Regions from separate parts of the Actinopolymorpha cephalotaxi genome, predicted to be linked through region 2. Evidence: riboswitches for the same ligand, from Rfam matches in the RefSeq annotation. Region 2 holds a riboswitch; the other holds the start of a gene.
The links. Region 2 has a riboswitch for cobalamin ahead of cobT (nicotinate-nucleotide--dimethylbenzimidazole phosphoribosyltransferase). Riboswitches for the same ligand answer to the same signal wherever they lie in the genome.

Region 1: linked by a shared signal. The riboswitch ahead of metE (5-methyltetrahydropteroyltriglutamate--homocysteine S-methyltransferase) and the one ahead of cobT (nicotinate-nucleotide--dimethylbenzimidazole phosphoribosyltransferase) in region 2 are both predicted to bind cobalamin.

Annotation. Positions count from the first base shown of each region.
Region 1 is NZ_JACBZA010000001.1:3,880,225-3,883,621, forward strand. Features, by position in the region: gene FHR37_RS17095 (hypothetical protein) at 1-46, shown strand, start outside; gene FHR37_RS17100 (hypothetical protein) at 36-401, shown strand; gene dgoD (galactonate dehydratase) at 422-1,567, opposite strand; cobalamin riboswitch at 1,752-1,987, shown strand; gene metE (5-methyltetrahydropteroyltriglutamate--homocysteine S-methyltransferase) at 2,113-3,397, shown strand, end outside.
Region 2 is NZ_JACBZA010000001.1:4,146,385-4,149,781, forward strand. Features, by position in the region: gene FHR37_RS18300 (pyridoxal phosphate-dependent aminotransferase) at 1-317, opposite strand, end outside; gene FHR37_RS18305 (aldo/keto reductase) at 330-1,211, opposite strand; cobalamin riboswitch at 1,277-1,459, shown strand; gene cobT (nicotinate-nucleotide--dimethylbenzimidazole phosphoribosyltransferase) at 1,582-3,228, shown strand; gene FHR37_RS18315 (adenosylcobinamide-GDP ribazoletransferase) at 3,225-3,397, shown strand, end outside.

The DNA.
Region 1 (3,397 bases), 270 kb from region 2:
GGCTCCCCCGACTGGTGACTGGAATACACATGGCCATGGGTTCTGAGGAGCACCCGGGCCCGCCGTCGGAGTCGTATTACGAGAAGGAGTTCGCAGAGCTTCGGCGGCTCGCCGACGATCCCGGCCGTGAGCGTCTCCTCCGTCGGTCACTCGACATCCTCGCCGGTGACCGGAGCCGTCCCGTGCTGCGCGACTTCGCCGAGGACGTACGCCACGGGCGGATGGGCCTGGCCGAGGCCGCTGCCTCCTCCGCCTACACGGAGGAGTTCACCACCCACGTGCGCGGCTTCCTCGACTGGTACACCCAGCTGTCCGACGACGAGCGAGGGGCACAGGCCGCCGCCGGAGAGGCCTGTCTGGCGTCGCTCACCGAGAACGACGACCTCGAGGAGGCCTCATGAGGTCGTGGAACGCGGCCGGCTCACCACTCGGCGAGCGAGCCGTCGTCGCGGCGGAAGGTCGGCGTACGCCACCGGTGACCCACCTCCGCGGCCCGCGCGACCTCCTTCTCGTCCACCTCGATGCCGAGCCCAGGCTTGGTCGGCCGGGTGACGTAGCCGTCGGCGAACCCGAACACCGACGTGTCCACGAGGTAGTCAAGCAGGTCCGAGCCCTCGTTGTAGTGGATGCCGAGGCTCTGCTCCTGGATCAGCGCGTTGGGGCTGGCGAAGTCGACCTGGAGCGAGGCCGCCAGGGCGATCGGCCCGAGCGGACAGTGCGGCGCAAGGGCCACGTCGTACACCTCTGCCTGCGCGGCGATCCTGCGTACCTCCGAAATCCCACCCGCGTGGGAGAGGTCCGGCTGCGCGATCGCGATGCCCGCGGACAGCACGTCCTTGAAGTCCCAGCGGGAGTACAACCTCTCCCCGGTGGCGATCGGGATCGACGTGGACGAACAGATCTGGCCGATCTGGTCGGTCAGCTCCGGGACCAGCGGCTCCTCGACGAAGAACGGCAGATAGGGCTCGAGCAGCGGCAGGGTCCGCCGGGCCATGGCCATCGTGAACCGGCCGTGGAAGTCGATGGCGATGTCGAACTCCGGCCCGCACGCCTCCCGGATCGCCGCCACCCGGTCGACCAGGGCGAGACACTGCGCGGCGGTGTCCACCCGGCGCATCTCCCCGCCACCGTTCATCTTGATCGCGGTGAAGCCCTGGTTCTGCATGTTCTTCGCGGCGTCGGCCACCACGTCCGGGCGGTCACCGCCGATCCAGCCGTAGACCCGCATCCGGTCGCGCACGTGGCCGCCCAGAAGCTGGTAGACCGGCACGCCGTACACCTTGCCGGCGATGTCCCACAGGGCCTGGTCGATCCCGGCGACCGCGCTGGAAAGCACCGGGCCGCCGCGATAGAAGTTGCCCTTGCTGAGCACCTGCCAGTGCTCCTCGATGCGCAGCGGGTCCTGGCCGACGAGGTAGTCGGCCGCCTCGTCCACCGCCGCCGCGACGGTGTGCGCGCGGCCCTCGACGATCGGCTCGCCCCAGCCCGTCACACCCTCGTCGGTGTCGATTCGCAGGAAGCACCACCGGGGCGCCACGAGATAGGTCGTCAGGCCGGTGATCTTCACCCGCGGACTCCTTCCACGCATTCGTCGACGCGACCGACGACGGCCCGCACAGGTACCGGCGTCGGCATCGCGCACATCGGCGACGACGCTACCGGAGACACCACCGCGGTAGGCCATGCCCGGCCCCCCGCGACCGGACCCGGCCCACCGGCGGGGTGCCCGGCCCACCCGATCCCGGGGGGCTAAGGTCGGCGGTGCGGTTGGTTCACCGGTCTGCTCGCTCGGTCCGGTGAGGCAAGAGGGAACCCGGTGCGAGTCCGGGACTGCCCCGCAGCGGTGAGTGGGAACGAACGCCGTGAGATCGCACTGGGCGGCATCATCAGCCACCTGGGAAGCGACGGCCAGTAGGAACCACCGGTAGGCGACGACCCTGCCGGTACGCCCACGAGTCCGAAGACCTGCCATCCGTGCGTGGGCCACCCGGCCCACGGTGGTCCGTGGCCTCGAGGGAAGGCGATCGGACGACCGGCGTCATGGCGCCAGTCGTTCGACCTGTCCTCACCTCGTCCGCCCCGGGCCGTCCGAGTTCCCGAGGGAAGGACTCCATGGAAACCGTGCGTACGACCGTCCTCGGCTACCCCCGGATCGGGGCACGCCGTGAGCTGAAGCGAGCCACCGAGGACTACTGGGCCGGCCGGATCGACGCCGCGGCGCTGGACCAGGCCGCCGCCGCGCTGCGCCGCGACACGTGGGAGACCCTGCGCGTCGCCGGCGTCGATCTCGTCCCGTCGCACACGTTCTCGCTCTACGACCACGTCCTCGACCACGCCGAACTGTTCGGCGCCGTCCCCCGCCGGTTCGCCGGGCTGCAGGGCCTGGACCGGTACTTCGCGATGGCCCGCGGCGCCGAGGGCGTACCGCCGCTGGAGATGACGAAGTGGTTCGACACCAACTACCACTACCTCGTCCCCGAACTCGGGCCGGACACCACGTTCCGCACCGCCGGGGCGCGGTCCCGGCCGGTGGCGGAGTACCACGAGGCGGCCGCGCTGGGTGTCACCACCCGGCCCGTCCTGCTCGGCCCGCTGAGCTTTCTCCTGCTGGCGAAGCCCGCGGCCGACGCGCCGAAGGACTTCCGCCCGCTGGACCTGCTCGAACCCCTGCTGGACGCCTACGTCGGACTGCTGGACGCGCTGGCCGACGCCGGCGTGGAATGGGTCCAGCTGGACGAGCCGGTGCTCGCCGCCGACCGCAACGCAGCCGAGCTGTCCGCACTGAGGACTGCGTACGAACGGCTGGGATCGACCGCACACCGGCCGAAGCTGCTGGTGGCGACGTACTTCGGCCCGATCGGCCCGGCCCTGCCCGTCCTGGCTCGCACCCGGGTGGACGGCCTCGCCCTCGACCTCGTGGCCGGTGCGGCCGACGCGGACCGGATCGCCGCGGCCGGGCTCGGTGACCGCACCCTGGTGGCCGGGCTGGTCGACGGCCGGAACATCTGGCGTACCGACCTGTCCCGCGCCATGTCGGTCGCGGCGTCCCTGCTCGGCTCCGTCGGTGACCTGGTGGTCGGCACCTCCTCTTCGTTGCTGCACGTTCCGCTCGACCTCACTCTGGAAGACGACCTCCCCGACAGGCTGCGGGACCGGCTCGCCTTCGCCCGGCAGAAGGTCGACGAGGTGGTCCTGCTCGGACGTGCCCTGCGCGAGGGACACCACGGGGTCGAACGCGAACTCGCCGAGTCGTCGGCGGCAATCGCCACTGCCACGGACACGGTGGACGGCCGGGTCCGGGCCCGGCTCGCCAGCCTGGGTACGGGCACCGACCGGCGCGACTACGCCGAACGTGCCCGGCTGCAGGCCGAGACCGGCGGGCTGCCGCCGCTGCCGA
Region 2 (3,397 bases):
GCGACCCCGCCGGCGCGCGCCCGGAGTACGGCGTACAGCAGGGGCTTGCTGCCCGGGCCCGCGACCACCTGCGCGGCCGTCGTCGGCAGGCACCGCCGTCGCCAGTAGCCCGCCGCGGCCTCGCGCAGCGCGGGAAGTCCGGCGACGGGTCCGTAGCTCCCCGACGATCCGGCCGCCGCGGCCGCGGTCAGCGCCGCCACCAGGTCCGGGTGCACCGGGAGTCCGGCCTCACCGAACCCGAGGGGCAGGACGGGCCGCCCGGCCGCCAGCCGTTCGGAGGTGAGCTGGTTGATGGCCAAGGTCGCCGAGACTGCCATGGCGTCACTTCATCACACGTACCGCTCGTGCAGCGCGGTCAGGTCGATCCGTCCGGCGAGGTCGTCGGCGACGGCGAGGTTGGCGCGTACGACGTCCGGGTCCCGCATCCCCACCAGCGCCACGTCGACGTGCGGGTTCGACAGCACGAACTGCACCAGCGCGCTCGAGTAGTCGAAGGTGCCGGCGGGGTTCACCATCGCCACCCAGCGCTGGAACGTCCCGGAGGTGGTGGTGCGCATCGTCACCGTGCCGAGTCCGTTCCGGCGGGCCTCGAGCAGGCTGCCGAACGGCCGGGTGGGGTCGTACGGGTGCTGGAAGAGGAGGTTGTAGCAGACCTGCACGGTGTCGAACCGGCCGCTGCGGATCAGCCGGTAGACCGAGTCGTTGTTGTCCTCGGTGGTGAAGCCGACATGCCTGGTCAAGCCCTCAGACTTGACGGAATGTAACTGTTCGATTACGCCGCCGGGTGCGAGGATGGCGTCGGTCTGCTCGGTGGTGAACGAGTCGCCGTGGATCTGCAGCAGGTCGACATGGTCCCGGCCGAGGCGTTCCAGGCTGGCCTCCAGCGACGCCCGCACGTGCGTGGCATCCGTACTGTCCATGCTGAACGGCACCTTGGTGGCCACGAACAACGGGCAGCCGCCGCTGGAGTCCACCCCGCGGAGGGCTTCGCCGAGCACCCGCTCGCTCGCGCCGCCGCCGTAGCCGGGTGCGGTGTCGTAGTAGTTGATGCCGCCGTCCAGCGCCACCTCGATCGCCGCGAACATCGCCGACCGGTCGCCCGCGTCGTCGGGGTCGAACCGTCCGAGGTAGTTCGTCAGGCCGAGGGTCGCGCCGCCGAACCCGATCCGGGAGACCCTCGCTCCGGTCCCGCCGAGAGTGGTGTACTCCATCGCCGCCTCCGTTTCCCCCGCCGACCGTCCGTCCGTCCGGCCGACAGGTCGCATCGGCCCGTTCGTGATCATGTGCCATTCTGGTCGCCGACGACAGGGAGGAACCCGGTGCGAATCCGGGGCGGTCCCGCCACTGTCACCAGGAAGCGACCTCTCCACGCAGAGGCCACTGCCGCGCGAGCGGTGGGAAGGCCGGAGCGGAAGCCACGATCTGGGAGCCAGGACACTCCGTTCGTCGGTACGACCATCCAGGGCGCGGACTCCTGTGGAGGGACTACTCGTGGCTGCCGTGAACTCTGCCGGCCCGTCGAACTCCGACGGCTCGATCGGCCCAGTCGGACCAGTCGGCCCAGTCGGCTCTTCCGGCTCGGTGCTGGACCGTACGCTGCGCGCCGTCCGTCCACCGGACGCCGGCGCGGTGGCCCGGGCCCGCGCCCGGCACGACGCGCTGGCGAAGCCGCGCGGCGCACTCGGTGTCGTGGAGGACCTCGGCGCACAACTAGCCGGGCTGGCCGGAACCTGCCCGCCGCCGGTACCCGAGCCCGCCGGCCTCGCCGTCTTCGCCGGTGACCACGGCGTCCACCGGCAGGGCGTCTCGCCGTGGCCGCAGGAGATCACCGCCGCGATGGTGTCGACGTTCCTGTCCGGCGGCGCGGTCGTCAACGCGCTCGCCCGGCAGGCCGGAGCGCGCGTGCGGGTCGTCGACGTCGGGGTGGCGGCCGACCTCCCGCCGGCGCCGGGCCTGCTGGACCGCAAGGTACGCGCGGGCACCGACGACCTCAGCGAGCGGCCGGCCATGAGCCGGACCGAGGCTGTCGCGGCGGTCGAGGTCGGCATCGACGTCGCCGCCGACCTGGTGGCGCAGGGGTGCCGCTGTCTGCTGACCGGCGACATGGGCATCGCGAACACCACTCCCGCGGCGGCCCTGGTCGCGGCGTTCACCGGGGGTACGCCGGAGCTGGTGACCGGCCGCGGTACCGGGATCGACGACGCCACCTGGGCGACCAAGGTCGCGGTCGTCGGCCGGGCCCTCGACCTGCACCGCCCCGACCCGGCCGACCCGCTGGGCGTCCTCGCCGCACTCGGTGGCCTCGAACACGCCGCGACCGTCGGCTTCCTGCTGGGCGCGGCCGCCGCCCGGGTGCCGGTGGTACTGGACGGCATCGCCGCGGGGGCCGCCGCGCTGGTGGCCCGGGCGCTCGCGCCGGACGCGGTGGGCGCGTTCGTCGCCGGTCACGTGTCCGCCGAACCAGCCGCACGGCTGGCGCTGGCAGAGCTCGGGCTGCGGCCCGTCCTCGACCTGGACCTGCGGCTCGGCGAAGGGTCCGGCGCGGTGCTGGCGCTGCCCGTCGTCCGGGCCGCGGCGGTCGTCCTGAGCGAGGTCGCCACCCTGGACGAGGTGGCCGCGGGCGGAGCGGACGCTCGGAGCGCCCGGCGACCGCGGCGGATCCTGGTGCTGGGCGGAGCGCGCTCGGGCAAGTCCACGACCGCCGAACGGCTGGCCGGGGCGGGCGGGCCGGTCACCTACCTCGCCACCGGCCCGCGGCCCACCGCCGGCGACCCGGAGTGGGCCGAGCGCGTACGCACCCACCGCGAACGCCGGCCGCCGGACTGGACCACGGTCGAGACCTCCGACCTGGTGGCGCACCTGAAGGCCGACGACCCGGAGCGTACGGAACCGTTGCTGATCGACTGCCTGTCCACCTGGCTGACCGGCGTGATGGACGCGGCGGGCTGCTTCGGCACCGAGCACCACTCCCCCGGCGGCCCGCCCGGCGACGAGGTGCGGGACCCGGCCGCCGTGCTGGCGGCGGAGGTGGACGCGCTGGTCGCGGCCTGGGGATCGACAACCCGTACGGTCGTCGCGGTCAGCAACGAGGTCGGCGGCGGGGTCGTGCCCGCCACCTCCTCCGGCCGGCTCTTCCGCGACGAGCTCGGTGTGCTGAACGCCCGGATCGCCGCCGCGTCCGACGAGGTGTGGCTCCTCACCGCCGGCATCCCCCAGCGGCTGCGGTGAGGAGCGCGGACAGCGCCGCGCCGGGCGAGGGTGCGGGCGGCCATGCGTTCGCGGGGGCGGGCGGAGGTGCTCGTGAGGGCGCGGCGAGAGGACGCGGCCTGGTGCTGGCGGTGACGATGTTCACCGCCGTGCCCGTGCCGGGCAGGTGGACCGGAACGCCGGTGGACCG